2 linked regions of the uncultured Dysgonomonas sp. genome follow. The protein of the gene in region 1 binds, or shares a complex with, the protein of each later gene. Links are inferred from orthologs where the notes say so. Each region holds a gene or a part of one and is shown in the gene's direction. Other genes may lie near its edges.

What was found.
Region 2: the proteins of dnaB (region 1) and dnaG are in contact, whole or in part, in a crystal structure (PDB 2R6A), measured with the Geobacillus stearothermophilus proteins. The link is inferred for uncultured Dysgonomonas sp. from one-to-one orthologs. Residues at the interface, in WP_033016901.1 of Geobacillus stearothermophilus: Ser13, Glu15, Ala16, Gln18, Glu91, Leu92, Asp94, Ala95, Val96, Pro97, Thr98, Ala99, Ala100, Asn101, Tyr104, Tyr105, Ile108; in WP_049624496.1 of Geobacillus stearothermophilus: Lys456, Leu457, Leu458, Pro459, Ala460, Asn463, Ala464, Leu467, Leu535, Leu536, Ile537, Ala538, Gln544, Glu545, Asp548, Tyr549, His552.

Annotation. Positions count from the first base shown.
Region 1 is NZ_LT599032.1:4,496,298-4,511,767, reverse strand. What follows is about bases 1-2,878. They hold dnaB (replicative DNA helicase), read left to right. Parts: upstream 1-615; coding sequence 616-2,142; downstream 2,143-2,878. Other genes in these bases: secDF (protein translocase subunit SecDF), read right to left, coding at 2,601-2,878; QZL88_RS18570 (DUF2268 domain-containing putative Zn-dependent protease), read left to right, coding at 1-436. Also shown: more of secDF, read right to left, coding at 2,879-5,579; QZL88_RS18555 (AMP-binding protein), read right to left, coding at 5,849-7,495; QZL88_RS18550 (XRE family transcriptional regulator), read right to left, coding at 7,539-8,093; QZL88_RS18545 (RluA family pseudouridine synthase), read right to left, coding at 8,214-9,164; fabD (ACP S-malonyltransferase), read left to right, coding at 9,481-10,362; rfbD (dTDP-4-dehydrorhamnose reductase), read left to right, coding at 10,553-11,443; QZL88_RS18530 (hypothetical protein), read left to right, coding at 11,481-12,035; QZL88_RS18525 (peptide chain release factor 3), read left to right, coding at 12,281-13,861; QZL88_RS18520 (lipopolysaccharide kinase InaA family protein), read left to right, coding at 13,905-14,660; QZL88_RS18515 (glycosyltransferase family 1 protein), read left to right, coding at 14,679-15,470. UniProt on the Escherichia coli protein: The main replicative DNA helicase, it participates in initiation and elongation during chromosome replication. Travels ahead of the DNA replisome, separating dsDNA into templates for DNA synthesis.
Region 2 is NZ_LT599032.1:3,342,708-3,358,206, reverse strand. The notes cover bases 7,822-10,728. They hold dnaG (DNA primase), read left to right. Parts: upstream 7,822-8,229; coding sequence 8,230-10,227; downstream 10,228-10,728. Other genes in these bases: QZL88_RS14080 (porin family protein), read left to right, coding at 10,293-10,728; QZL88_RS14090 (CTP synthase), read right to left, coding at 7,822-8,060. Outside these bases: QZL88_RS14125 (hypothetical protein), read right to left, coding at 1-549; QZL88_RS14115 (hypothetical protein), read right to left, coding at 1,448-2,323; QZL88_RS14110 (hypothetical protein), read right to left, coding at 2,412-2,915; QZL88_RS14105 (2-amino-4-hydroxy-6-hydroxymethyldihydropteridine diphosphokinase), read left to right, coding at 3,075-3,446; QZL88_RS14100 (beta-1,6-N-acetylglucosaminyltransferase), read right to left, coding at 3,447-4,304; membrane protein insertase YidC, read right to left, coding at 4,393-6,327; more of QZL88_RS14090, read right to left, coding at 6,450-7,821; more of QZL88_RS14080, read left to right, coding at 10,729-10,967; QZL88_RS14075 (hypothetical protein), read right to left, coding at 11,330-11,548; QZL88_RS14070 (ABC transporter permease), read right to left, coding at 11,608-12,936; QZL88_RS14065 (ATP-binding cassette domain-containing protein), read right to left, coding at 13,028-13,933; QZL88_RS14060 (DNA replication/repair protein RecF), read left to right, coding at 14,595-15,499. UniProt on the Escherichia coli protein: RNA polymerase that catalyzes the synthesis of short RNA molecules used as primers for DNA polymerase during DNA replication.

The DNA of each region.
Region 1 (15,470 bases):
CAGGGATTATCTGAAAGCATGGCTAATGAGCGATGTTGTGAAATCGGATATCGAAGACCAGACTCTTCTATCAGCTATGGTAGATGAAGGAAAAATACTATATGCATTGTCCCTTTTACTCCCTGAAAAGAATGCGGACGAGATTATAGGATACACCAAAGCCCAGATGGACTGGTGCAAACAGAATGAAAAATCAACGTGGCAGAATATTGTAAAACAGAACTACCTCTATTCTACCGATCACATGATTATCACCCGTTTTATAAACGATGGCGCATATACAGCAATTGTATCAAAAGATTCTCCCGGAAGAATCGGAGCCTGGACTGGCTGGCAAATAATAGAGCAATACGCAAAAAAGAAAGGTGCTTCTCTTCAAAACATTATAGATATGGATGCCCAGACAATATTAAAGGAAGCTAAATACAACCCTTAAACACTAATAACAATAGCGTTTTCAGCCAATTATCAACAGCATCAATGACTAAAAAAAGCGAACAGATAATAATTATCTCTTAAATCCCCGGACTTATTAACACCATGTTCAAAACTTAACTCGTCTTTGAACGTTATTTCTGTTATCTTTGAATAAAAAATTGAAGAGGTAAAACTAAAATGGCTGACGCAAATAACAAGAATCAGGGGAGACGAAAACCAAAAGAAACGAATTTATTACCTGACATAGGCAAAGTACAGCCTCAGGCGAGGGAACTGGAAGAAGCCATACTCGGAGCTCTAATGCTTGAGAAAGATGCATATTCGCTTGTTAGTGACATCTTAAAACCGGATAGCTTCTACGACACTATTCATCAGATAATATACAGAGCAATAGTTGACTTGGCTGTCCGTCAGGCACCTATCGATATGCTCACTGTTGTGGAACAACTAAAAAAAGACGGTGAACTGGAAACGGTTGGCGGACCGGTCTATATAGCCCAACTGACCGAGAAAGTAGCATCGGCTGCACACATCGAGTTCCATGCGCGTATCATTGCCCAAAAATATCTGGCAAGAGAGCTTATTTCCTTTTCATCCACGATCACCAATAAAGCTTTCGATGAAACATCCGATGTAGACGACCTGATGCAGGAAGCCGAAAGCAAGCTTTTCGAAATCTCTCAGGGTAATGTAAAGAAAGACGTAACCCAGATCAATCCCGTAATAAAAGAAGCTTTAAACCTGCTTGAAATAGCGGCTAACCGTCCCGAGGGACTTAGTGGCCTGCAAACCGGATTCACCCCTCTGGATAAAATAACATCGGGATGGCAGAATTCCGACCTTGTTATCATAGCTGCCCGTCCAGCAATGGGTAAAACTGCATTCGTGTTGTCTATGGCAAAAAACATGGCGGTAAGCTATGGCTATCCTGTGGCTTTGTTCTCTCTTGAAATGTCAAATGTACAGTTGGTTAACCGTCTGATCGTAAACACCTGCGAAATTCCAGGTGAGAAGATAAAGAACGGTCAGCTGCTGCCTTACGAATGGGAACAACTCGACTTTAAGATAAAAGAGTTATACGATGCTCCTTTATACATTGATGACACACCCAGCTTATCCGTATTTGAATTAAGGACAAAAGCCCGCCGTCTGGTTCGCGAACACGGTATTAAGATGATCATCATCGACTACCTTCAGTTGATGAATGCCAGCGGTATGAATTATGGAAGCCGTGAGCAGGAAGTGAGTATGATTTCCCGTTCATTGAAAGGACTGGCTAAAGAACTAAATATTCCCATCATTGCCCTGTCGCAGCTCAACCGTGGTGTGGAAGGCCGTGCGGGAGCAGAAGGGAAGCGACCACAATTGTCCGACCTCCGTGAATCGGGAGCCATAGAGCAGGATGCCGATATGGTTTGCTTTATTCACCGTCCAGAGTATTATAAAATACTGGAAGATGACAAAGGAAATTCACTTATTGGTCTGGCCGAGATTATCATAGCCAAACACCGTAATGGGGCAACCGGTGATGTATTGCTACGCTTTAAGAGTGAATTTGCCCGCTTCCAGAATGTTGACGATGACTACAATTTCGGTGCAGGGCAGAATTTCTCTTCTAAAATCAACACCGACGCTTCGGCTCCAAGTTCGGGTCAGGACTTTCAGCCAATGCAAGGTGCAGGAAATGATTTCGTGCCATTCTGATAAGTCTTCTATTATATAAAGTAACAAAAGTAACAGTTATCTATATTATTCGTAACTGTTACTTTTTTTTTGAATCCCTATACCAGTTAAGCACAAAAGAGAAAAAGTAACAAAGGTAACAGAAATATCAGTTAACAGTCAACAGTTATCAGTTAACAACTTGTATATCGTGTCTTGTCTACTCGTATCTCATATAACTTTCAACTTATTACTCAAGACTTACTACTTATTAAAAGGTAACAAAGGTAACAACCTTTTCAGCTTTTTATTTTGCACCATTCTTACTCCTTTTCCCTTTCAGACGTCAGGGAGCGTATTCAATCTTTCAAAGAACTATAAGCTAACAACTAAAGGCCATCAGCTATACACATAGATAAACTTTAAAGGATCTTATAATAAAAAAAGAGGTTAGCCAATTAAACTAACCTCTTCTCATATATTTAGAAATGTTCTACGTTTTATTTAGCTTCTTTTAGCTGAGCTTCTTTCTTCTTCCCTTCTTTCTTGAATATACCCCAGGCAATAGGAGTTGCTACGAATACAGAAGAATAAGTACCGATCACAATACCGATAAATATAGCAAATGTAAAGCTACGGATAGTATCACCACCTAAAAGGAAGATACAGAACACAACCAACATCGTACTTATTGAGGTATTCAATGTACGTCCTAATGTAGAGTTCAGCGCTTCATTAATAGTTTCGGTGATATTACGTTTCGGATACATATTCCTGATTTCGCGGATACGGTCAAAGATCACAACCTTGTCATTGATAGAGTAACCTACCACTGTCAGTACAGCTGCAATAAACGACTGGTCTATCTCCATAGAGAACGGCATTATCTTATACAACAGTGAGTAAAGGAAGATAACCATCACGGCATCATGCGCCACAGCTATCAGCGTACCCAAAGAGAAGGCAATGTCGCGGAAACGCAATAAGATATACAGAGCCATACAGACTACAGCAATCAATACTGCTATAGTAGCCGCCGTTTTCAGGTCATCAGCCACACTAGGGCCTACACGCTGAGAACTTTGAACAAAGTCATCTATAGTTTTTCCATCAGTAAGGAATCCGGCTGCTGTAAGAGCATGAGTCATTTTTGCCCTTATCTCATCTTCAACCTCATCTGTAGCCTCTTCGATCTTATAGTTTGTAGTAATACGGACCTGACTTGTAGTAGATGACTGACTTGCAGAACCACTGGTAAGTACAAGTACAGTAGAACCTTCAAATTCGGGAACCAACACTTTTTCGATAGCATCGGCATTTACATTCTTATCGAAACGAACCAGATAGTTACGTCCTCCTGTAAAGTCAATACCGCCATTCAAACCGTTAATGAATAGAGAGCCTACACCTGCTACTAATAATACAGCTGATAAGATCACGATTTTCTTAGTCATACCCAAGAAATTGATTTTTGTATCAACAAACAATTTCCGTGAGATAGCAGTAGTGAATGTCTGATTTCTGAAATGACCCTTATCAAGCATATATTCATAGAATATACGTGTAAGGAATACATTGGTGATGAATGATGCAACGATACCGATAATCAATGTAGTTGCAAAACCCTGTATCGGACCTGTACCGAAATACGCTAATATAATAGCAGTAATTACCTGTGATGCGTGTCCGTCGAAAATAGCGGAGAATGCATGTCTGTAACCATCTACTACGGCTACTTTCGTATTCTTTCCGGCTCTTAATTCTTCTTTTGTTCGCTCATAAACCAATACATTAGCATCGACCGCAAGAGCGAGCGAGAGCACAAGTCCCGTTATACCCGGCAGGGTCATTACCGCCCCAAAGGCCGCCAATATACCAATTGTAAAGAACAGATTGACAAGAACAGCCGCATTGGCAATCAAGCCCGGGATCAAACCGTAAACCAAGCAGATGTATGCCATAAGAAGCACCAATGCTAGTACGAAAGATATAACTCCGGCTTTAATAGCTTCCTGACCCAACGAAGGACCTACAATATCTTCCTGTACAATGTGTACTCCGGCTTTCATCTTACCCGATTTCAGCACGTTCTCTAAGTCTTTTGCATCTTCCGGTGTAAAGTTTCCTGTGATTTGAGACTGTCCACCTTCGATCTTGTCATTTACATTAGGCGCTGAATATACAGAACCGTCGAGTACGATAGCTATACTTCTGCCTTTCTCTGCTCCGGTAATAGTAGCCCAACGTTGTGTACCTACAGAATTCATCTGCATACTTACTTCCCACGTTGCACCATGTTGAGACTGGTCAGCCTTTGCTGAAATAACCACATCCCCGTCCAATGCCGGGCCTTTTTTAAGACCGTCGCCACGCAAAGCATATAATGTAATCTGAGTTTCTCTTATATCTTCAGCCTTGAAGCCCCAGGCAAATCTCAGGTCAGGAGGATATGCGTCCTGGAATCTTCTAAGGATTGCATTAACGGCTGCTGTGTCGTTTTTATGAACAATACCGACAATAGCTCCCATACCACCACTGATAAAATTCTCAATAAATGGTTTGGTGAATCCTAAGTTTCCAACTTCCTGAACTTTCAAAGAATCGTTTACAGCAGTTGTATCTGTTGCACCCTGAACGTTCTGAGCAGCTAATGCTTCTCTCGAACGTTCTGTCAGGGCACTTATATATCCCTGTATTTCGTTCAGATTATATGTTTTCCAAAATTCAAGATTTGCACTACCCTGCAATAGTTTTCTTACACGGTCCGGTTCCTTGATACCCGGAAGCTCTATCATAATACGCTCTGCACGGTTGTCCAATTTTTGAATATTAGGAGCAACAACCCCGAAACGGTCGATACGTGTACGAAGTACGTTAAACGAGTTATCGGCTACACTCTGAAGTTCTGTTCTCAGTGCAGAAATAACTTTATCATCCTTGTCTTGAGGTCCTACCTGATCTCTAAGTTTAGTACTAAATACGCCGGCTAGTTTATCATTGCCATTCGCTGCTTTAAACTTATCGACAAAGAGAGTGATATAGTCACGGTTGCTACCTTTTTTATTTTCAGCAGAAGCTTCAGTCAAAGCAGTATTAAACGCTTCGTTCTCAGGGTCACCCAATGAACGGAGTACAGCTGCTGCATCTACTTCTACGATAACACTCATACCACCTTTCAGGTCAAGTCCCAGCCCGATTTCTTTTTCGCGACATTGTTTAAGGGTATAACCCATATCGTCGGTACCAAAGGTTAACCAAACTCTTTCAGTCGACATTGAATCAAGATAGTGAGTGTATTGTTTGTTGTACAACTCGTCTTGCAGTAGTTGATCACCTTTAGCATTCGCGACTGCGTAGGCTGTGGCAAATTCATCCGCTTTATTATCATAACTTTTGGTTACGAATGTAAAAGACAGGTAAAATAAGCACACCAACGTAAGGAGAATGGAAAATGTGATTACAAATCCTTTGTTTTGCATTTTAGATTTTACTTTTTGTTATTTACTTATATTATTTCTATTTCATTCAAACTAAATAAAATACGCATATATCCAGAGTCCTCTTCCTTCGAAACGAGGCCAAGCTTAGACATATACACACTTTCAGGCGTGCAAATATAATCTTTTATTCTTTACATATCATAATAATATATAAGAAAATGTGCCGATTAATTAATGTGCCAACATGCCGATATACTAATATGTCAATAATCGAAAACATTGGCACATTGGCATATCATCACATTAAATCATTGCTTCCTTATCTCTGCTCTCTTTATCTTTCCGCTGATCGTTTTCGGCAGTTCGTCAACAAATTCGATAATGCGGGGATATTTATATGGAGCAGTAACCTGCTTCACATGATTCTGAATCTCATGCTTCAGATGATCATCCGCTTTATCTCTATAATCCTGCGCCAACACAATAGTAGCTTTTACTACCTGCCCTCTGACGTCGTCGGGCACACCTGTAATGGCACATTCCACAACGGCAGGGTGCGTCATCAGAGCGCTTTCTACTTCAAATGGTCCTATGCGATAACCGGAGCTTTTGATAACATCGTCGCTACGGCCTACGAACCAGTAATATCCATCCTCGTCACGCCAGGCCATATCGCCTGTATGGTAAACATCATCATAATACACCTGCCTGGTAAGAGCTTGGTCACGATAATATCCCATAAACAAGCCCAAAGGTTTCCATCTATCGGTTTTAATCACCACCTCTCCTACTTCTCCATCTTCGACGGAACGTCCGTCTGCGGCGATAAGGTCCATATCATAAGCCGGATTAGGCACTCCCATCGCACCGGGTTTCGGCTCCATCCATGGGAAAGTGATTATGGTAGGGGTAGTTTCTGTCTGGCCGAATGCTTCCATCATTTTAATACCTGCACCTTCGAGGAATGCATTGTATACCGAAGGGTTCAATGCTTCTCCTGCAGTAGTGGCATACCGAAGTGAAGACAGGTCGAAATGAGACAAATCTTCCCTTATCATAAATCTGAATACGGTAGGCGGAGCACAAAACGAAGTCACTTTATAATCCTGTATCATATGCAGCATAGCCTGCGGGGTAAACTTCTCGTGGTCATACACCATCACGGCAGCACCAGCAATCCATTGCCCGTACAATTTCCCCCAGACAGCTTTAGCCCAACCGGTATCGGCTACAGTAAGATGCAGACTATTCTCATTCAGATTATGCCAGTATTTTGCTGTCACAATATGCCCGAGTGGATATATAAAGTTATGGATTACCATTTTCGGCTCACCGGTCGTCCCCGATGTAAAATATAATAAAGAGATATCTTCATTCGTATTCACAAGCTCTGGCCTTACAAATGACTTTGCATCTCTTAAGCCCTGATGGAAATCGAGCCAGCCCGCCGGTATGTTTTCACCACAGGCAATCCGAAATTTTACTGTTGGAGAATTAGCCATCGCATCATTTACATGCTGAACAACCACATCATCGTCCACTGCTATAATCGCCTTTATATCGGCTGCATTATTACGGTAAATGAAATCCTTCTTCGTCAGCAGATGTGTAGCCGGAATAGCCACTGCTCCTATTTTGTGAAGGGCAATAACAGCAAACCAGAATTCGTAACGACGTTTCAACACGAGCATTACCATATCTCCTTTACCAATCCCTAACGATTGAAAATAGGACGCGGCACGATCGCTCTGCTCTTTAATATCCGCAAATGTAAAATCGATATGTTCCCCCTGGTCATTCACCCAGCAGATAGCCCTTTTGGTGGGATCTGTCTTTGCCCACTCATCTACGACATCATATCCGAAATTGAAATTCTCAGGTATCTGAACATGGTAATTCTCTGCAAAATCCTGAGTTGAAGCAAAATGAGTTTGTTTTAAAAATCGTTCTAACATGAGCGTGTTAGTTATATTAGGTTATATATACAAATAATGATATCTATAGAACAACAACTATAAATCTGACTTTCTTTCCATCAAGCGCCTTCATTCCGTGCGGCAGGCTGGAGTCGAAATAAATACTGTCCCCTTCTTCCATTATCAGGTCCTTTCCATTTATCTGCAAAAGCATACGCCCTTCCAACACCATATTAAATTCTTGTCCGGTGTGTATGCTATGATGAATTTCTACATCATCGGCTTTAGGTTCTACTGTTACTTCAAAGACTTCAGCCTTCCGGTTATTAAATCCCCCGGCCAGCGTCTGGTAATTATAAGCCTCCACCCTATTCACAGCCAACCCTTTTCCCTTACGTGTAAGAAAATAACTACTCATGCGGGGCTCGTCGGCAAACATCAACACCGACACATCTACATTATGGGCAGACGCGATGCCTTTCAGCACACTGATAGTTAAGTCTTTTTCACCCGACTCGTATTTAATATACTCTTCTAAAGGAATATTACAAGAAGCGGCAAATTGCTCCTGTGTCATATCCAAAGCCTCACGCAAACCTTTGAGACGTTGACCTATTTCTTTAATATCTATATTCATAAAACTTTTAAGGTCGCAGACCTGTTTATTGCTTCAACAAGTAGCCAAAGCATGTTACAATTAAAAACATATTATTAAATCCTTTCAGTTATTCACTTTAAGGTTCGAAGAATTCAAAACTTATTGTTCTTTAGTATCCGATTCGGCAGATGTCTCTCTCTTTGGCTGAACAGTTACCAATTGCAGCATTGCTTTTGGTATCGGGCTTTTAAATTCCAACACCTCACCTGTAACCGGATGCTTCAGTACCAGTTCGCGTACATGAAGGGCAATACGCTTAATCGGATTATTCGATGCACCGTATTTTTTATCTCCCACTACAGAATGGCCGATTGTCTGCATATGTATACGCAATTGGTTTTTACGCTTGGTTTCTAGATCAAAATCAAGCAACGAATAGCGTCCTGTCGACTTAATCACTTTATAATGTGTGACTGATTTCAATCCGCCATTGTCGCTAGATGACGACATCATCACATAATTTTTATTCTCGGTAAGCCACGAAGTCACTGTTCCCTCTTTTTGTTCCGGTCTTCCGTCCACAACCGCAGTATAAATATATTCCTTTACAAGATTGTTCCAGTTTTTCTGAAATATTTCCTGAAGCTCTGCGCTTCTGGCAAATACCATCAACCCGGAAGCCTCCCTGTCGAGACGCTGAAGAACAAACACCCGATCAGCCTTATTCTTTCCTTTTTTCTTCACATATTCGTTCAGTGCCCCGTAAACGGTACGCAACTTCTCTTTATCAGTGGATACGGACAAAAACCCCGCTTCTTTATCTATAACGATGATCTCATCATCTTCAAATACAATTTTCAGGCCTTTTAGCTTCTTTTCTTTTCGCGATTGGTCAAACTTCATTACCGAAACCTTATCTCCGGACTTGAGTTCATGATCGAATTGGGTGACAAGCTTGCCATTTACCTTTATTTGCTTGTGCGCCAGCAGTGATTTTATAGCATTACGACTCTTACGAACTTGCTGATCTATCAGAAACTCTAACAATTCGCATGGTTGCGATGCTTTCAGTTCTTGCAGCGGAATATCTCTTCTTGAAGTATTTCTCATTTAGTAATAAAATGTAATATATGGGGCAAAGGTAAGTGTTTTATAATTTTTTAGTAGCTTTAATGTGTATTAAATAATAATAAAATTGAATCATTGCACTGAACAGCAACAATTCACCCTCCTATACCAAGACCAACCTGGCATTGAAGTAAACCGCAAATAACAATACTTGTAATATGTATGGTAGTATTTTATAAGACACCGGTTTTAATGCTGTACTTTTTTATTTTAATCTATTTTGCCATATCATATTCTATTTTTTACTAATTTTGCAGGCTGAAATTTAACCGCTTATTTTAACTATTAAATATTGAAAATGAAAGCATTTGTATTTCCGGGGCAAGGAGCTCAATTTGTAGGAATGGGAAAAGATTTGTACGAAACATCTCCAGTTGCTAAAGAAATGTTTGAAAAAGCAAACGAAATACTGGGATTCCGTATCACAGATCTGATGTTTGCAGGCACAGACGAAGATCTTCGTCAGACAAAAGTAACCCAACCGGCCATCTTCCTTCATTCTGTAATATTAGCTAAAACAATGGGGGCTGACTTTGCACCCGATATGGTTGCAGGCCATTCCTTAGGCGAATTTTCCGCATTGGTTTCTGCGAACGCATTATCATTTGAAGATGGACTGAAACTCGTATATAAACGTGCGCTTGCTATGCAGAAAGCATGCGAACTGAATCCTTCAACAATGGCTGCCGTACTGGGATTACCCGATGCTAAAGTTGAAGAAATATGCGCATCTATTACCGATGAGGTAGTGGTACCGGCAAACTATAACTGCCCGGGACAAATTGTTATATCCGGCTCAAATGCAGGTATAGAAAAAGCATGCGAATTATTACTTGCTGCAGGTGCAAAACGTGCACTGAAGCTAAAAGTAGGTGGAGCATTCCATTCTCCGCTCATGGAACCGGCTAAAGTAGAATTATCGGAAGCTATCGATACTACAACGATAAGCAAACCATCATGTCCTGTATATCAGAATGTATCTACCACAGGTGAAACCGACCCTGCTACAATAAAAGCAAACCTTATTGCTCAGTTAACTGCTCCTGTAAAATGGACTCAGTCTGTAGAGCATATGGTAGCTGACGGAGCAACAGAATTTATCGAACTAGGACCGGGCAATGTACTGCAGGGACTGGTGAAGAAAATCGCTTCGGATGTAGCAACCAGCGGCAAACAATAAGCGCACAAAAGTGAAAAGTGAAGAATGAAAAACGGAACACAGAGCATATTTTTTACTCTCGTCTCCGTTGATTTTCAATCCATTTTTAGTTCTTCACTTTTCACTTATCACTCATAATTGAAATAATATGGCATTCTTTTCAGGAAACAAGCAAGCTGATGACCAGGATGAAACTGCAAAAAACATTTTCATGTTTGAATTGGTGCAGAAAAACATCCTAATAACCGGTTCTAACGGGCAGTTAGGAAATGAAATCAGGCGCATAGCCTCACTTCATGAGAACAATTTCCATTTCTTTTTTACCGATGTTGCAGAGCTCGACATTACAGATTTGCAAGCCATAGAAGACTTTATAAGAGAAAACAATATTAAATATATTGTCAATTGCGCTGCTTATACTGCCGTAGATAAGGCTGAAGATGATGTAGAATTATGCTACAAAATCAATCGGGATGCCGCTGCAAACCTGGGAATTGCCGCTGCGAATAACGGAGCCAAGATAATCCATATATCTACCGATTATGTATATGATGGCACTGCTTCAAAGCCTTATACAGAGACGGATACAGTGAACCCGCAATCGGTATACGGAAAATCGAAACAAGAAGGGGAAGCTGCCCTGATAAAAGCATGTCCTGACAGTATTATCATCCGTACTGCTTGGTTGTATTCTATATTTGGAAACAACTTTGTGAAAACGATGATAAAATACGGAAAAGAACGGGATACGCTCAATGTAGTTGCCGACCAAAAGGGAACACCGACCAACGCAGCCGATCTGGCCAATGCAATCGTAAAAATACTGGACTATAGCGAGGCCAACAGCTTCAAACCCGGTATCTATCACTATTCTAATGAGGGCATTACTACCTGGTATGATTTTACATTAGCCATACACAAAGATGCCGGAATAACAAACTGCAAGGTAAATCCAATTACCACAGATCAATATCCGACTAAAGCAACAAGGCCAAAATACAGTGTACTGGATAAAACGAAGATTAAAACCACATTCAATATCACGATTCCCGAATGGGAAAATAGTTTAAACATTTGTGTCAAAGAATTGTTATCTATATAGTAATAATAATTCACATTACACATCTACCATAACCAAAATGAAAAAGATTTATCTTTTTGGGCTTATATTTACGGTTATCTCTGTTTCTTGTCAGAAAAAGCAAATAAACTTATATGAAACACAACTTAACCCGCTAAAAGTCGATCTGGCCGACATCTCTTTAAACAGCAGTTCCAGCACCATCGACTTAACTAAAATACAAAGGCTTACACCTGAACAATACACCAGCCTGCAACTCGAAAAAGTAAAAGGACTGGAAGGATACGAGCTCAGTGACCTCTGTCTCGGGCAGACTCTGCTGGAGAATAAAAATGGAAAAATCATTACAATACAAGTAGTTACGGACGGAGAAATTACAGAATACCTTCTCAGTTATGACAAAAGCGGTAATCTGATAGACAACCTGATAGTCGCTTATGAAGATATGGTCGAATATTACAGTGAAGTCTCATCTAAAATAAAATCGAACGAGATAATCGTTCAAACCATCAACTACACCTACGATGAAATTAACAGCGATTCGGGAGGTACAGCCGATACTGCAATAACGAAATATCAGATAAGCCCCGAATTTAAGTTTATCTCCAATTAGGACATACAACCGGGCTCTGAGATTATATGTCAGGCTAGAAATAATATAGCAGAAATTATTGCTAAATAAATAACTCCAATGCGAAGATAATAGACCATTGTCTTCGCTTTTTTTATTACTTTTGCACCTTACAAGTAAAAAGAAAATATTTAATGTTGCATAAATAAAACATAGCGCATATTCGTTTTATGTTTAATGGGCAACAAACAGGTCTGAGACCTTGATATTATTAAGTAAAGTAATCGATGAGCGAACTGGAAAAAGAAATTCATAAAAGACGAACATTTGCCATTATCAGTCACCCCGATGCAGGAAAGACTACCCTTACCGAAAAATTATTATTATTCGGGGGTGCTATCCATGTAGCGGGTGCCGTAAAATCAAACAAAATAAAGAAAACCGCCACCTCGGACTGGATGGAAATAGAGAAACAGCGTGGTATCTCTGTTGCTACATCGGTTATGGGATTCGAATACGACGGTTATAAAATAAACATCCTGGATACCCCCGGCCACCAGGATTTTGCAGAAGACACTTATCGTACACTCACTGCGGTTGACAGTGTTATTATTGTGGTAGACTCCGCCAAAGGTGTGGAAGCACAGACCCGCAAGCTAATGGAAGTCTGCCGTATGCGCCATACTCCGGTGATGATATTTGTAAACAAAATGGACCGGGAAGGACGCGACCCTTTCGAACTGCTCGATGAGCTGGAAGAGGAACTAAAAATCGGAGTACGCCCCCTAAGCTGGCCAATAGACAGCGGGCAACGATTCAAAGGTGTTTACAATATCTATCAGGAGAAATTAGACCTGTATACACCCAGCAAGCAGACAGTAACCGAATCGATCGGGTTCAAAGATATAAACAGTCCTGATCTGGAAAAACATATCGGAGACCCGCTTGCAGCGAAACTAAGAGAAGATATAGAACTTATAGACGGAGTATATCCGGAGCTGGATATGAATACATACCTGAAAGGTCAGATAGCCCCCGTATTCTTTGGTTCGGCTTTAAATAATTTCGGAGTAAAAGAACTACTGGATTGCTTTGTAAAAATAGCGCCGTCTCCACGCCCGATAGAAGCTATAGAGCGTGAAGTAAACCCGGAAGAGAATGCTTTCACCGGATTCATATTTAAGATACATGCAAACATGGACCCTAATCACCGGTCGTGTATTGCATTCGTGAAAATCTGCTCCGGCAAATTCGAACGAAATGTAAACTACAAGCATATCCGGCTAAACAGGCAACTGAAATTCTCCTCTCCTACTGCCTTCATGGCTCAGAAAAAAGAGACTGTAGACGAAGCATACGCAGGTGATATTATAGGACTTCCCGATACCGGTAACTTCAAAATCGGCGATACTCTTACTTCAGGAGAAGACCTGCATTTCAAAGGATTACCAAGCTTCTCCCCTGAAATGTTTAAGTACATTGAGAATGCCGATCCGATGAAGTCGAAACAATTGCAAAAAGGTATAGACCAGTTAATGGACGAAGGTGTTGCCCAGTTATTTACGAACCAGTTCAACGGGCGTAAGATTATAGGTACAGTAGGGCAACTCCAGTTTGAAGTTATTCAATACCGCCTGTTGCATGAATACGGAGCCCAGTGTCGCTGGGAATCCCTCAATTTATATAAAGCATGTTGGATAGAAAGTGAAAACAAGCAGCAATTAGATGATTTTAAAAAACGCAAAGCGCAATACATGGCTGTAGATAAAGAAGGGCGGGACGTATTCCTTGCCGACTCTAACTATGTGCTAATGATGGCTCAGCAAGACTTTAAAGACATCAAATTCCATTTCACATCGGAATTTTAAGAATAAACGGGTCTGCAACCTCACTTTCTTTTATTTAAAAGATATGACAAAAATAAAAATGGTTATAAATGCAGAGTACAGGCAATTAGAAGACTTCATAGAAGGCCTTCCCCTTGCATTCCTGCAATCCGGAGAAGTTATTTATTCGGGTCGTAATATAATCAAGACCTTTGATGTAGAAGGGGTGAAACTGAATGTAAAGTCTTTCAAAAAGCCACTATTTATAAACCAGATAGCATATTCGACTATCAGGCAATCGAAGGCAAAGCGCTCATACTTATATGCATTTATGCTAAAAAGAAGAGGATTCCACACACCCGATCCGGTATCTTATATGGAACTCAAACAATATAATCTGCTAAAATACAGTTTATATATATCAGTACATGAAGAGTTTGATGGAATGATGCGTGAATTGCAACATGGAGAAATAAAAGGACGCGAAGAGTTATTGACTCAATTTGCTTTATATACGGCCCAGTTACACGAAAAGCAAGTATTACATTTAGATTATTCTTCGGGAAATATCCTCTATAAAAAGGACGGGAATACCTATACTTTCTATTTAGTGGATCTGAACAGAATGAAATTTGATAAACCTATAAATCTCGATACCGCCTGCTTTAATTTCAGACGCCTATGGGGAAGTGATGAAATGATAAGCTTCATAGTAAAAGAATACGCCAAAGCCCGCAACTTTGATGAAGCAACCTGCTTAAGGAAAACATTTGAATATCGTAAAAAATTTTGGGATACTTATACTAAGCAACATCCTGAGACAAAACCATACCTCGGTTAACTATAAATGCCTGATATTATGAGAATTGGATTTGACGCCAAGCGAGCTGTTTCTAATTTTACCGGATTAGGAAATTACAGCAGATTTGTAATCTCCAACCTGATGGAATATTACCCCAATAATATTTATAAACTTTTCATCCCCAAACTTCATGATGAGAGTAAGATTAATGATACACATCAAGATGAAACTGTTTATTCATTAAAACATACCCATAAACCATTCTGGCGTACGATGGGAATTGTCAAAGATATTAAGAGAGAACATATTGATATATATCATGGGCTAAGTAATGAGTTGCCATTCAGAATAAACAGAACCGGAGTAAAAAGTATTGTTACAATACATGATCTTATATTTCTGAGATACCCTGAATTCTATTCTCTGGTCGACAGAACAATTTACAATGTTAAGGCCAAATATGCATGCAAGGTGGCAGACAAGGTCATAGCTGTCAGCGAATGCACTAAAAGAGATATTATCAAATTCTATGGCATAGAGCCATCGAAAATAGAAGTTGTTTATCAAGGTTGCTTCCCTGTATTCAGAGAGCAGGCTGATAATATGAAAAAGGAAGAAGTAAAAACCAAATATAATCTTCCTTCTGAATTTCTTCTGTCTATCGGCAGTATAGAAGAGCGTAAGAATATCCTGCTGATAGTAAAAGCACTGAAAGAGGTACCCGATATTCATTTTATAGCTATAGGCAAGCAAAAAGAATATGCTCAAACTGTATTAAATTATGCTGCTGAACACGGATTATCGGATCGTGTACACCTTATCAGCAATGTACCATTGACTGACCTGCCG
Region 2 (15,499 bases), 1.2 Mb from region 1 along the record:
GTGAAAAGCCATTTGAGAGTCAATATCCTTAATTTCAAGTAATTCTTTAGTTGTGTGCCTTAATTTTTCATCACAGCATAATAGATACGCAATAAACATATTAGAGAAATCATCCTTAGATTCAAATACATCCACATTACTTTCATTATGATTTTCTAGTAAATATTCTATTAGAGTAAGCAATACCACTTTATCTATAAACACGTAATTATCTAATTCACTTGATATTGGCTGCAAGTAATTAGTGATAGTATGTTGAAGCTTTCTGTTCATTTGAAACAAAAGAGGAATGAAGAAATCATGTTCCCTTTGATCAATAGTCATCATACTTTTCTTTGTAAACATATATGATGCCCATGCAATAGCACTTCTAGAAGGAATAGTTTTAAGAATATCCTCTAATTTATCACATCCATCAGGAAATATACAGGAGTATGATATTTGTCTTTTGATTACTAATTTTTCCATTATTTTTTCTGAATCACAAAGATACGGAGAAATGATCGTTGAAAGTGAATTATTTACTGTTTTATGTACTTGAACTTCCATATTTTGATTATCTTTGTACTTGTAGTTCATTCGGTTATGTAGAAAAGAGAAATATAGAGATATTGTCTCTTGGGATGTAGCATGGGACTGAATATTTGATTAATCTAAGATATTAGATATGTGGCAATTAGATGATTCGTTCATCTTCCTTCCAGCTTCCTGTCCACAGCAGCTACTACCTCCGGATTGAGCGAGCCGCCCGAACGGAAGCCGTTCTCCTGCAAGATCATCAGCTCACGTTTGGTTTCCTCATCCTGTACTTCGATAATCAGCGGACGGCGTTCCGATGCCAGTAAGCGGTCTTTGTCTTTTTTCCTTTCTTCGCGGTCGAGTACATACTTTATCGCACGGATACTCGGCGGACAGAATTTCTTTTCCACTACCCTGCATTTCTCTACATCTTCCACCGGATTATTCTTATCGGGGATATAGGTAATCTTCTCCTTTTTCTGTACATAGCCTTCCAGCAATTGTTTTAGCCCTATCCGAGCCGAGGCTACCATCACATCTTCGCGGTGGTCGATGGCTTCTTCTACCGCTTCTTTAAAATCAGGTTTGATCTTTTTCCATTCGTAAAATGTCTTACGGCTGATTTTAAATGATTTGCAGATTTCTGATATGCTACACAAGTCTTGTTCTATCATCCGGATAATCTCCGAGGCAATTTTTTCTTTATACTTCATAAGATACTTAAATATTAATGGTTAATAATTAGTTTCTTATATAGATAAAGTTTTTTGATAAATTTGGAGTTCGCACAGAGCTTTCGTCCTTCGTCCTTTCGGATTTGCAATCCGAAAGCTTGTACTGTCAGGATTTATAATCCGTTAAAGAGCTTATGATAATAAAAAGCGGAATTATAAGTAGACAAGAGACAATTGGTCAAATCCAGAGTTACTCACTCTATCCATGTCAGTTTGGAAGATATAATATTCCATTCCCCCTCTTCTTTCTTTAATAATGCCTCTCCTCCCTCATAAACTATTCTAAAGAAAACTCTAGCATATTTCATCTCTTTATCAAATACTATAATATTCACCTCAGGGTATGTCAACAGTTGCCAATAAGCACCCCAATGCCCTCTCCATACTTTTATATTTTGTTCCAGAAAAGTCTGCCTTTTACCAATCTCTTTATCTGAAAGATAGTACGCATACGTAAGCCTATCTTTATTCTTTATGATATGAGTACCTAAAAAGTGAGTTAATCCTATATTATATAAAGAATTAAGATACACCACTTTTTTATCACTAAAAAAAAGAACAGGTCTAAAATCAGTGATGGTATCAGTATGAACATTTTCATTTTCAATCAGTTCCTCCGTCACCCATTCTTCTGCAAAAGCAGGAATACTTTGTAACTTCAGACTATCCAGTCCCTGTTGTCCGTATTCCTCCTGAAGCTTTTTGTAAACCGCCACTTTCTCTTCTTCTGTAAAAAACACTCTGTTTTGTATTCTGTATTGAATACTATTCTGTACAATTAGATATTTTACAGACTGATATATCGTATCCCCCCATTCGGAGCGTCCGATTGTTTGCAAATTTACAGGATTATAAAAAGCGCCGAATACCTTGTATACTTCTTTTTCCCTATCAGTTAAATTTTCAAATTCCGCGTCTGAAATAGAAGGGGTTTCTTTTTGCCAATCATTAAAGAACTCATTTAGTTTTTCCTTCGATTTCTTTTTATATGCCTCCTCTAATAAATTAAACTGAGAGTATGATTGGCTAAAAAGCAGGCATAATAAGAACAAAACAATGGCTTTCTTCATAATATAGACTATTAGTGATATATAAAAGTACGAATCAGTTTTATTAAAAAAAAGCTCTTTCTGATCCTTGGATAATTCTAATTCAATTTCAGAAATAAATAAGATCAGAATCCGGTATATCCGTATACCCTTCTTTATTTATAATTATCTGCCATATTTTATCGTACAGCCTTTTATATTGCTGTGCTTTTCCTTTATCATTTATAGGATTTTCCAGATCTATAAGATCTAAAATAACTTTATTGCAACTATCGTTTTCACAGATTTCCAGCGAAGTATCAAAGCTTGGAAGAACTACTGCAATAGCATCTGTAGAATTCCAATCTATCTCAAACTTTTGGGGAAAACTTTGAAAATGAATTTCCTGATACAAGTTATAGATTATTCTTCTTTCAGCATCATTAAGGGATATTTCATAAGATTTGGCGCCATTTGAATAACGTCTCTTAAATAAGGCTGTCTTTGAATTATAACTATCATTTGCACCATTACTAATTTCAAAATAAAAGCCAGACGGAACGTCAAATCTATTCTGTGTATTTGAGCAACATAATAAGGCTAAAATCAGCAATAAAAATAAATATCTTTTCATTATTATTTTAAATTATAAGGTTATATAAATTAGAGGGAAAACTATGCATTTTTCCATATTTATCAAGCACAATTTCTTTATCGCTCAACTCAATTCTGAAGAATTTATTGACCTGTATATACTATGATTCAAAAAATGGAATGTATATTTGCACCGGTTATGAACAAAGCATTACTCAGCATCGGTACAAACGAAGACCGGGAATCGAATTTAAGCCTGTGCCATCAGTTTCTGAATAATATATTTACAGATATATCTTATTCCGATACCTCTGTCACCATGCCATACGGTACAACTTACAATAACGATTTCCTGAACCAGCTTGCCGTTATCTACACAGATAGGGACAAGGACGAAGTTATCCGCTTATTGAAATCTATAGAAAAGGATATGGGGAGAAACGAAGCTGATAAAAAAAACGGAATCGTGAAAATAGACATCGACCTTGTAATATGGAACAATAATGTGTTGAAACCGGAAGATTTCACCCGAAGCTATATTGCAGACCTGCTTGCCAGTTTGGATAAATGATTATCCCCACAACCTGTTTTGTATCTCTTCCAGCAATTTTTCACTGCCGTCATTAAACTTCCGTGCAAAATAAGGAAATCGCTGCCCGTATTCATCATTGAACTCGATATGGCTTCCCAGAAAGTCAACATGACGCTCTTCTATTGTGGCCGGAGGAACAGCAACCTCCCAATCTGTATAAGTAAGGCTTGCGGCTGTATTTTGCCGAAACGGAGAATTCCCGATAATTGTCTGAAAAAAAGCCTCGTCAGGAACTAATGTATGACGGAAGAAGTCTGTATATCGCTTATCCTCCCTTACTGTCGTCAAAATATAGTGTACACACTCGCGGGTAAGGGCAAACCATTGTGTACCGGCATACACCCTGAAAGGTGCTTTTCTTTTTATTTTCAGCTTTTTAAGCAATACTTCGGCAAGAAATTTAGGATTATAATGCTTCAGGTTACGACGATCGTAATCGAAGAAATAATATTCATAGCGCTCCATCGGCTTGAACGGCACAGGGACAGGAGCAATATCAATATACTCTTTTCCCTTTTCCAACTGTTGATAAAGGAACTCCTTAGACCGGATAGGATAATCTACTCCACTAATCAATACATAATAATCTGCATCGGGAGAACATTCTACACCTCGCTTCATCAGAGCCAGAGTAGCTTCTACCATACTAAATCCGCCCCAATTGATATCAGTGCGTTCCGGGATTACCTCCACATTCTTATGTTGAGGAAAATACTCAGACACTACCTTTTTATCCAAATGAATAAAAAAAGTACAATCCGCGCCATTCAGAACATCTATCAAACGGTCTAAATGCCTGAAATTATTATGAGCTAATATTAGGTAGCAAATCTTCATATTCTGCGATAGGATTCTCACAAAAGTAAATAAAAAAAGGTTACTTCAACCGAAATAACCTTTTCTTCTATATGTTTTGACGTCTAACTTACCTCTTTCTCTTGGTACTATTAGACTTATTCTTCTCGTTCAATTGTTGTTGCTGAAGTTTCTGAGCCTCTGCCAAACGAGCCATGAAACCCGATTTCTTTTTCGGTTTTGCTTTATTGGCTTCCAACTTAGCCAGCACCTTGTCTTCATCTATTATATATCTGAAGGCAATAGTCAATAATATTGTAACCAATAACGAAAGGAAATAATAATATGTAAGACCCGATGGGTAATCATTCAGCATGAAAAGGAAGATCAACGGCATCAGATACATCATCCACTTCATCCCCGGCATTTGTTGCTGCCCGGTATTGGTCATTTCCATATTGAATTTCGTGTAAATGATATTGGTCACTGTCATCAGAATACAGAACAAACTGATATGCGTACCTATCAATGGAATATGTGTTTTCCATTCCACGATGGCATCATATGTGGAAAGATCGGTAGCCCAAAGGAAGCTTTGTCCGCGAAGCTCTATCGCATTCGGGAAGAATGAGAAGAGTGCAATCAGTATAGGCATCTGTAAAAGCAACGGAATACATCCGCTCATCGGGTTTACCCCGGCTCGATTATAAAGTGCCATTGTAGCCTGCTGTTTTTCCATCGCCTGCTCCTGCTTCGGATATTTGGCTCCGATTTCCTCTACCTGAGGGCGCAGCACACGCATCTTAGCCGACGACATGAACGACTTGAATGTAAGAGGAGCTATTACCAGTTTCACAATTATAGTCAATAGCAGAATAACAATACCCATCGACATTCCCGTACCCCTCAACAAGTTGAAGATCGGAATCACAAAATATTGATTCACCCAGCGGAACAGTGTCCAGCCCAGTGGCACAAGCTTATCCAGATCTAGCTGTTTGTTCACATCGTCTATGTGGCTGTCATACCCTTTCAACAAAGAGAATGACATAGGCCCCAGATAATATGTGAATCCGGCGCTTATGGTTCCGGCATTCATGTCTACTGTTGCCGGAGCATATATTGTAGCTTCAACGGTCTTCAGGTATTCACTGTTTTCATCAGTTACTAAAACTTTAGAATCGAGAAGGGCAGTTTCGATCTTCTCGTCCGCAATCAGTATAGGAGCAAAGAACTGATTCTTGAAAGCAACCCATTTAGCAGGCTCTTTCACCTCCAGTTGCTCACTTTTATCGCTGCTTAGTTCTTTCACATCACCCCCTATATATTTATAATAGATGTGCGAATAACGTTGTTCATTTTTTACGCTTTTCTCTTGTCTGCGCATCTTCTGTGCCCAGTACAACTCTATCACATCCGATTTGTTTCTGTCCAGCATCGGTTGCAAACCAACCAGATTGACATCATATTTCATCATATAATCGTCTTCTGCCAGTTTATAGATAAAATCGACATGTTGGGTTGGCGAATATGAGAAACGCATGATAAGAGAATTATCTCCCTCTGTCTTGATCGGCGTAAATATCAGATTATTGGTGTGAAGTACCTTGTTTTGCTTATTGGTTAGCTGAAGCGAGAACTCGGCATCATTATTGAACAGATACAGAGAATCTCCATCATACCGGGAATATTCTTTCAACTGCGCACTTACCATCTTCCCTCCTTTAGTAGAGAAAACAACTTTCAACTTACTGTTTTCCAACGTTATCAGCTGTTCTGCCTGCTGCGCACACAATGAATCCATTGCTGCAAGGACAGAATCAGCTTCCTGAACAGGAGCCGCAAAGAAATCATCCACCGGATTTTCATTCTTTACTTCCGATGCTGTATCTTTCAGGTTGCTTAGTTCTTTTTCCCGCTCTTTGGTCTGCGCATATTCTATCGAGTCTCTCCGATATTGTTCTTTCTGCTTAGCAAGTTCTTCCGCCGAAGGTCTGCTCAGCAACGTAAATCCAATGATTACGGCAGCGATGAGTACAAACCCGATAATCGTATTCTTATCCATTTATAGTTTTTATAAATTTAATATTTGCGATTTTTCCTTTCAATTTCTATTGGGCGTTTTGCATGACCCGGCATAATCAAAATAAATTTTGCTTCTGCTTCCGCTATTTAAAACGTTCAATCTTATTTTTTCTTATTGTCAATTACTGCTTTTATAAAACTGATGAACAAAGGATTAGGCGATACTACCGTACTATTGTATTCAGGATGGAATTGTACACCCAGATACCATTTCTTTCCGGGTATTTCCACAACCTCTACCAATCCCATGTCCGGATTTGTTCCGGTACACTTCATTCCGTTCTTTTCGAAATCTTCCTTATAATCACCGTTGAATTCGAAACGATGGCGATGGCGTTCTTCTACCAGCTTTTTACCATATGCTTTATACACCTGCGAACCTTTTTCCAATTCACATTTATAGGCTCCCAGACGCATTGTCCCACCCATATTTGTGATATTCTTTTGTTCTTCCATCAGGTCAATAACCTTGAATGGTGTATGAGGATTCATCTCCGTTGAGTTAGCATCCTCCAGTCCCAGCACATTGCGGGCAAATTCGATAACCATACATTGCATACCCAGACAGATACCGAATGTAGGTACATCGTGTTCACGGGCATATTTCAACGCCTGTATTTTCCCGTCCACTCCGCGCTGCCCAAATCCCGGAGCAACAACTATGCCATCCATGGAACCAAGCATCTTTTCCACATTGTCTGCGGTCAATTTGTCAGAGAGTATAAAATGTAAATCGAGCTTGCGATCATTGTATATCGCTGCCTGCAACAACGATTCATTGATAGATTTGTACGCATCCGGCAATTCGACATATTTACCGACCAGTGCAATACGAACCGTCTCTTTGGCATGTTTTTTCTTATCAAGGAAATCGCGCCAAGGCTGCATTACCGGTTTATCCCCGATAGGCATACCCAGTTTACGCAACACGATTTCGTCCATGTTCTGCGCCTGCATATTTAATGGCACTTCATATATTGTAGGCACATCCACCGATTGCACAACGGCATCTACCTCCACATTACAGAACAATGCCACCTTTTTCAGAATGTCTTTATTCAACGGGTGTTCGGTACGGAGAACCAACATATCGGGCTGTACCCCTTCCGACTGCAATTGTTTCACAGAATGCTGTGTAGGCTTAGTCTTCACCTCTTTTGCCGCAGCGATATACGGCACATAGGTAAGATGCACGCATAGGCAGTTTTTGCCTAGCTCCCAACGCAACTGACGCACACTTTCGATGAAAGGCAATGACTCTATGTCACCAACAGTACCTCCGATTTCGGTAATTACAAAATCGTAGTCATATTTTGTACCCAGCATTTTAATGTTGCGCTTTATCTCATCTGTGATGTGGGGCACGATCTGCACCGTTTTTCCGAGATAATCACCTTTACGTTCTTTGTTTATCACATTCTGATAAATCCGCCCTGTAGTGATATTGTTGTCCTTATGTGTAGGCTGATTAAGGAAACGCTCGTAGTGACCGAGGTCCAAGTCTGCTTCGTGGCCATCGACAGTCACATAGCATTCTCCATGTTCATATGGATTCAGAGTTCCGGGATCGATGTTGATGTATGGGTCCAGTTTCTGGATTGTCACTTTATAACCCCTTGCCTGTAGTAGTTTACCTAACGAGGAGGCTATAATACCTTTACCTAAGGAAGATATAACTCCTCCTGTTACAAATATATACTTCGTATTAGCCACGACTTTTCGTTTTATATTTTTTAGACTCTAAAAAGAAAGCACAAAAGTACAAAAAATATTTAGATACATTGTTTTATTTTCGTTTAACAGTAACCATTAAGATTCCTATTCACATAAATTAAATATCTTGATCGGGATATTTTTATTACTTTCGTAGCAGTAAAAAATCATGATAGATCAAGGTACAATAGACCGTATAATGGACGCTGCTCAAATCGTTGATGTAGTGTCGCAGTTTGTCACCCTCAAACGAAGGGGGATAAACTTTGTGGGCTTGTGCCCTTTCCATACAGATAAAACACCATCGTTTTACGTTTCTCCCGCCAAGAATATTTGCAAATGCTTTGCCTGTGGCGAAGGAGGTACGGCTGTTCACTTCATAATGAAGCATGAGCAGCTCTCATATTACGAAGCATTAAAATATCTGGCTAAAAAATATAACATAGAGATACAAGAGCGCGAATTCACCGACGAGCAGAAACAAGCCTATAATGAGCGTGAAAGCCTCTTTATCCTCAACGATTATGCACGGGACTATTTCGTCAACACTCTCCACAATCATATAGAAGGAAAGTCTATCGGACTGAGCTACTTCAGAGAGCGCGGTTTCAGAGAAGATATTATAGAAAAGTTTCAGTTAGGCTATAGTCTCGAACAGAGAGATGCTTTTTCTCAAGAAGCATTAAAAAACGGATATAAAGAAGATTACCTCGTAAAAACAGGACTAGCTATAAAAAGCGAGCACAACAACCAACTGATCGATCGTTTTCGTGGCCGTGTCATGTTCCCTGTACACACGCTATCGGGCAAAGTAATTGCATTTGGCGGACGTATACTTAAAAAAGCTGAGAATACAGGTAAATATGTCAATTCACCCGAAAGTGAGATATACCATAAAGGGAATGAACTATACGGTATTTTCTTCGCTAAGCAGGCCATAACCAAGGCCGACTGCTGTTATCTGGTGGAAGGCTATACCGATGTTATTTCCATGCATCAGGCAGGAATAGAAAACGTTGTCGCATCTTCGGGGACAGCATTGACAAACGGGCAAATACGGCTGATTCACCGCTTTACGGACAATGTTACGGTTATTTATGATGGTGACGCCGCAGGGATAAAAGCGGCATTACGGGGAATAGACCTGCTCCTCGAAGATGGCATGAATATCAAAGTGATATTATTGCCCGACGGAGAAGATCCCGACTCCTTTGCCAAGAAACAAAATGCGGAATCGCTAACCAACTATATCAAGGCCAACGAGGTCGATTTCATGCGTTTCAAAACAAAACTATTACTGGAAGAAGCCGGAAATGACCCTATCAAGCGAGCCGCCCTTATTTCCGATATAGTAAATAGTATTTCCATTATACCCGACAATATTATACGCACAGTCTACATCAAAGATTGCAGTATTCTGCTGGATGTAGATGAACGCATTCTGGTACAGGAAGTGACCAAAAAGCGACTGGCCTATCTGGAAAAAACAGCCCCACAAAAGATGGAAGAGGAAATGCGGGCTGCCCATAATGACTTGTCGCAACCCTTAATCCACAACAAAACGGTAGTAAAGAAAACACCGATAGACAAATTCGAACTGGCTATCCTTTATTACATAGTCCGCTTCGGTATGGAGATAATGCTAGAGGGAGGGGAAGAAAATCCCGTTACGGGCGACATGCCTACAACAGTAATAGACTGGGTAAAATTTGATCTCCAGCGCGATGGCTTTTGGTTTACCAATCCCCTCTATACACTGATGCTGGAAGAAGCGATAGAACGTTCGGTAGATGAAACGTTCATTCCAGCCCGCTACTTTCTGGCACACACCGATGCGCAGGTTAGCAAGATAGCCGCGGAACTGGTTAGCGACAGGTATCAGTTAAGCAAACTGCATATCAAACAATTCGGAGAAAATGCAAAAAAGGAGGACACTCCCCTTGCCGAAGAGAAGCATTTGGGGAAAGATGTCCCTCGCATAGTCACAGAGTTGAAAAATGCATATATAACCAAGAAAATAAAGGAAATAAAAGATGAAATGGCTGTAAAACAAAAAGAAGGAAACTGGGACACCGCCATAGAACTGATGCAGCAGATAAAAGAACTGGAAGAAGTAAAAAAAGCACTGGCAAAGGCTCTGGGAGAACGGATCATCCTGAGGTGGTAATTGACCGGATAATAACACAAGCACTATATTGTTACTATATAAATAAAAAACGTAAAAGAATTCCTATGAAAACATCCTTGAGGCTACTGATTATTTCAATTATAATACTGATAAGCGGCAATGCAAATGCACAATTCTTTGTTGAAAAACAAAAGTATGTCACCTTTCAGATAAGAGGTGGAATGAACCTCTCCAATGTTTCGGCATGGAAAAACGAATATGGATTCAAGAGTGGTAAAGTCAGGTTCGGATATAACTTCGGAGGTATTGCCGACATCACTTTAGGTAATGATGTCTATCTACAAACAGGACTTAGCTTCACCACCAAAGGAGCCAAAGTAAACAGGCTATCTACAACGGCAGGAAATATGGAAGCAAAAATGGAGGCGATGTATATCCAGCTACCCATCTATTTCACATATAAGTTCAACTTCCCCAACAATACCCACTTTGGCTTTGCCATGGGGCCATACGTGGCTTATGGAATAGCAGGAAAGACAACATTGACCACGCTCGACGGCACCCCCGAAAGCAATAAAGGCAATACATTTGCTGGTGACGGACTATGGAACAGACCCGATGTAGGACTAGGAATAGAATTACAGGCCGAATTATCGAGATTCGTTTTCATTATCGGCTCCGATACGGGTTTTACCAGAATATGGAAAAGAGAAATGCTAAATGACAATCTTAAAGTGAGAAACAATAGTGTCTATCTCTCTTTGGGTGTAAAGATATAGTCGAATTATAAGTAAACGAGAGAAACACAAATAATTATTAATTATTTAAGCGAATCGGTAGTTGAACTTTAACATTCAATTGTTTTATACTACGCGCAATCAGAGATTGCTTGTGTTCCTTTTGCCCAAAGCCGCAAAAGGAACCAAAAACGCTTTAGCGCCCCGCTTCAAAGGCCGACCCGTAACGGACTAAAAGACGAAACGGAAAAACTCGCTAGAAAGATTCTATAATCCTGATTAGCAGATAAGCTCAAACACGTTTCCGTTTTTTCGTCTTTTCATCCTACGGGCACCCCGTCCGTGAAGCCTACGGCGCAGGGCTGACGCGCATTAATTCATGCAAGGGCTTGCCTACGAAGGCGTCAGCGGGTGCGCATTAGTTCCGCAGGCGGGGTACCCACACGGTGCAGACGGCGTAGAAAGGGATGGGGCAATAGCCCGTTTGTCCCTTTCAGCCGACAAACCGATTGTGGGTCGCTGAGGAACTTAGCGCTAGCTTTTTGCTTCCTTTTGAGCAATGCCAAAAGGAAGGACAAGCCCGGAAGGGCGCGGCAGAGATGAGCTAATGCCTCTAATTTCAAATTAAGATAGTAGTTATGCATAGCATAATTGAACGTCAAAATTCAATAACAGACTGACATTATTTATACTTCAGCCATTTCAGCATTTCCATAAAAGAAACCTTCTTACCATACATCAGTATCCCGACGCGGTATATTTTAGCAGCCAGTTTTACCATCAGGACGGATGTGACGAACAATAACGCAACAGACAATCCCAGTTCCCACAAAGGCACTTCGAACGGAGCGCGGACCATCATCACCACAGGAGAAGTGAACGGAATCAATGAGCACCAGAAGGCCATAGCCCCTTCCGGATTGCGGGCGGCCGCAAAACCTGTATAAAACGCTACCATCAGTATAATCATAACAGGCATGATAAGTTGCTGGGCCTCCTGCGAATCATTCGCTCCCGAACCAAACATAGCAAACAAGGATGCGAACAGGAGATACCCCCCTGTAAAATAGAGGATAAGACATATTGCAACCTGTACCCAGTTGATGCTGAAAAAGCCATTAAGGAAAGAAGTCATCTCAACATTGTTGCTTTTCATTAATGCCATTGCCTGTTGTGCATCCACAGAGGCGCTCACATCCATATTAACGCCGAAAACCATCTTAATGGCAATCATTACACCTCCGCCTATAACAAGCCATACAATCAGTTGAAGAAGCCCGACAAGTCCCACTCCTATTATTTTACCCATCATCAGGTCGAAAGGCTTAACCGAAGAAATGATCACTTCGATTATGCGGTTGCTTTTTTCCTCTACCACACTCTGCATCACCATAGAACCGTACATCATGATAAAGAAAAACATACAGAAGGTAAGCGCCATTCCGGCAACAGTAGCTATCTCGCCGAGAGTTTCCGTTTCTTTCCCTGTCTCATCCCAACGGATAGTAGAGATATAGATTTTATCTTTAGATTTCAGTATTTCCTGCAAATTAGTTACTAATTGCGGTTCGAGATTGCTCTCTGACGTAAAGTCATCAATTTTTTTGTTTCTCACCGCTTCGGTCAACACATCATTTATATATGCCGTCAATTCGCGGGGAGGCTGTTGCTTTTCAGAGAAGAATGTAACTGCGTTGGGATTCTGATTCAAATCCCCGTTTATTTGCAACAACGCCGTACCCTTTTCCTTACCTGTCGCTGTACTGTCAGCAGCAGATACCTGTACAAACTCATAGTTTTTAGACGATTCGAACATGTTGGAATATAATCCTGTATTATCTATTACATAAACCTTTTTTATATCATCATTATCGCTCAGCATTGCTATGGCAGCTGGCAATGCAACTACAGCGGCAAAAAGGAAGGGAGTCAATAATGTAGTCAGGATAAAAGCCTTTGTCTTTACCCTGGACGAGAATTCTCTTGCTATAATTAATTTCAATGCTTTCATTCGGCTGGTTTTAACAAGGTCGCAGACCTATTTATTACTTTTGTTGCAAAACAACAATCGTAGGTTAGATTTGATAGTATATTGTTAAACTTCATCTATTGCTTACTGCTTGAATAAAAATATCATTCATAGAAGGTAATTCTTCCTCAAAAGAAATGATCTCATATTTCCGGGCAACTTCCTGTAGCAGATCAGAGTTGGACGCTTCGTCATTTCGCTGGATGCGTACTTCCACTGAGCTTTTATCAACAGACTGTGACAATATGGTAAAATGGGCAGATTCCATATCGAAGCTATCGCCTGATACATTGAGTCTGAAAATATGTTTTCTATATTGCGCGCGTATCTCTTTCACATTGCCCTGCAATACAACTTTCGATTTATTGATCAGGGATATTTCGTCACAAAGCGCTTCTACCGATTCCATATTGTGGGTAGACAGTATAATGGTTTTACCCTTTGCTTTCAACTCCAGAAGTTCATTTTTAAGCAACTCTGCGTTTACCGGGTCGAATCCGCTGAAAGGTTCGTCAAGGATATACAATTCAGGTTCGTGTATTACAGTGGCAATGAACTGTATTTTTTGCTGCATCCCTTTCGATAACTCTTCTACCTTTTTGTTTTCCCATGACAGAATATCGAACTTGCGAAGCCAATGCTGGGTTTTCTCATGCGCATCTTCAACTGACAGACCTCTCAGGCGGGCGAGGAAAATAATATGCTCCCCTACTTTCATCTTCTTATACAGGCCTCTTTCTTCGGGGAGGTAACCTATATTAAAAATGTCATCGGCAACAGATTCCCTGCCATTGATAAAGACTTTTCCCTGATCGGGAGCTGTTATTCTGTTTATTATGCGAATAAGAGACGATTTGCCGGCCCCATTCGGCCCCAGTAATCCATAAATACAGCCTTTGGGTACCTGCACACTTACTCCGTTAAGGGCGGTATAGTCTCCGTACTGTTTTACGATATCCTGCGTTTCAAGATACATCATTCTGATCTATATTAATTTGCTTAAATTACTCTACCTTGTTAGTCGGTGAATATTCTATAAAATCACAAAAGAATAAAAAAATAAAGAGATATGCGAATATATAGTTACGAATTTAGAGTAAAGGGAAATTGGCAACTATAATCATTCATTTTTTTCACATCAGTTAACCATGTATTGTTAAAACCTGACACATCTGACACTTTTTTCATTGCTTTCATCCTGTTGTTTCTATATCTTTTAACTATATTTGGTTAAAAGGTAACAAAGGTAACACTTTTTCTACCTATTATTTTTTACTCTCTCTGTATTCTCCGCTAGGGCTAGGGCTGTTAAGTTCTCTACTTTGTTCTGTTATTTTCTGCTGTCATCCTGAGTGGAACGAAAGATCCCGCCTGAAAAACGAGATGTTTCACTCCGTTCAACATGGCACAGAGGGTATAAAAAAATAGAACTTAACAGCCCTACCCCGAGGGGAGGTTGGAAGGGCCTATCAATACATCAAAGAACTAACAGCTATTAGCTAACGGCTAAAAGCTTCTACATATAGATAAACTTTTTTAAAAAGAGTAATTTTCGTGTGTTTGCCCTAATTACTTATCTTTAAAAGCTGTCTCCTCCGGCAAAAAATTGTACTTTTGCAAAACCATTATTTTTTGCATGCATGATATTAGAGCGTTTATCCATACTTAACTATAAGAATATAGAGCAAGCCGAGCTTACTCTGTCGCCCAAGATAAATTGTTTCCTGGGAAGTAACGGTATGGGAAAAACCAATCTGTTGGATGCGATCTACTATCTGTCGTTCAGCAAAAGTCACAACAACCCTATCGACTCTCAGAATATACTGCACGATGCAGAATTTGCTGTTATACAAGGCTGGTATGAAATCGGAGATAAACAGGAAGAATTCTTTTGCAGCCTGCGCAGAAAACAAAAAAAACAATTCAAACGAAATAAGAAAGAATACGAACGGTTGTCGGACCATATCGGTTTATTGCCGTTGGTAATGGTTTCGCCTTCCGACACCGAACTGATAAACGGAGGTAGCGACGAGCGACGCAAGTTTATGGATTTGTTCCTTTCTCAATTCGATAAAGAATACCTGTACTCGCTTATCCGGTACAACAAGGCTCTGCAACAGAGGAATGCGTTGCTGAAAGTGGATGCCCCGGTCGACGATACCCTTCTCGGCCTTTGGGACGAGCAACTGGCCAATGAGGGAAAGATTATCTATAGGAAGAGGAAGGATTTTATCGATAAATTTATTCCTACATTCCAGAAGTTTTATGATTTTATCTGTTCTTCGAACGAGAAGGTGGAGCTGAAATACGAATCCCATTTCGAAAATCCCGATTTCCCGGAATTGCTTAAATCAAGAAGGCAGAGGGATAAAATTTTAGGTTATACAACTGCCGGCATACATAAAGATGATCTGGATATGCAGATGGACGGCTATTCTATTAAGCGTGTTGGTTCGCAGGGACAGAATAAAACGTATGTAGTGGCATTGAAGCTGGCGCAGTTCGACTTCCTGCACAAAGCCACTGAGACTACTCCTGTATTATT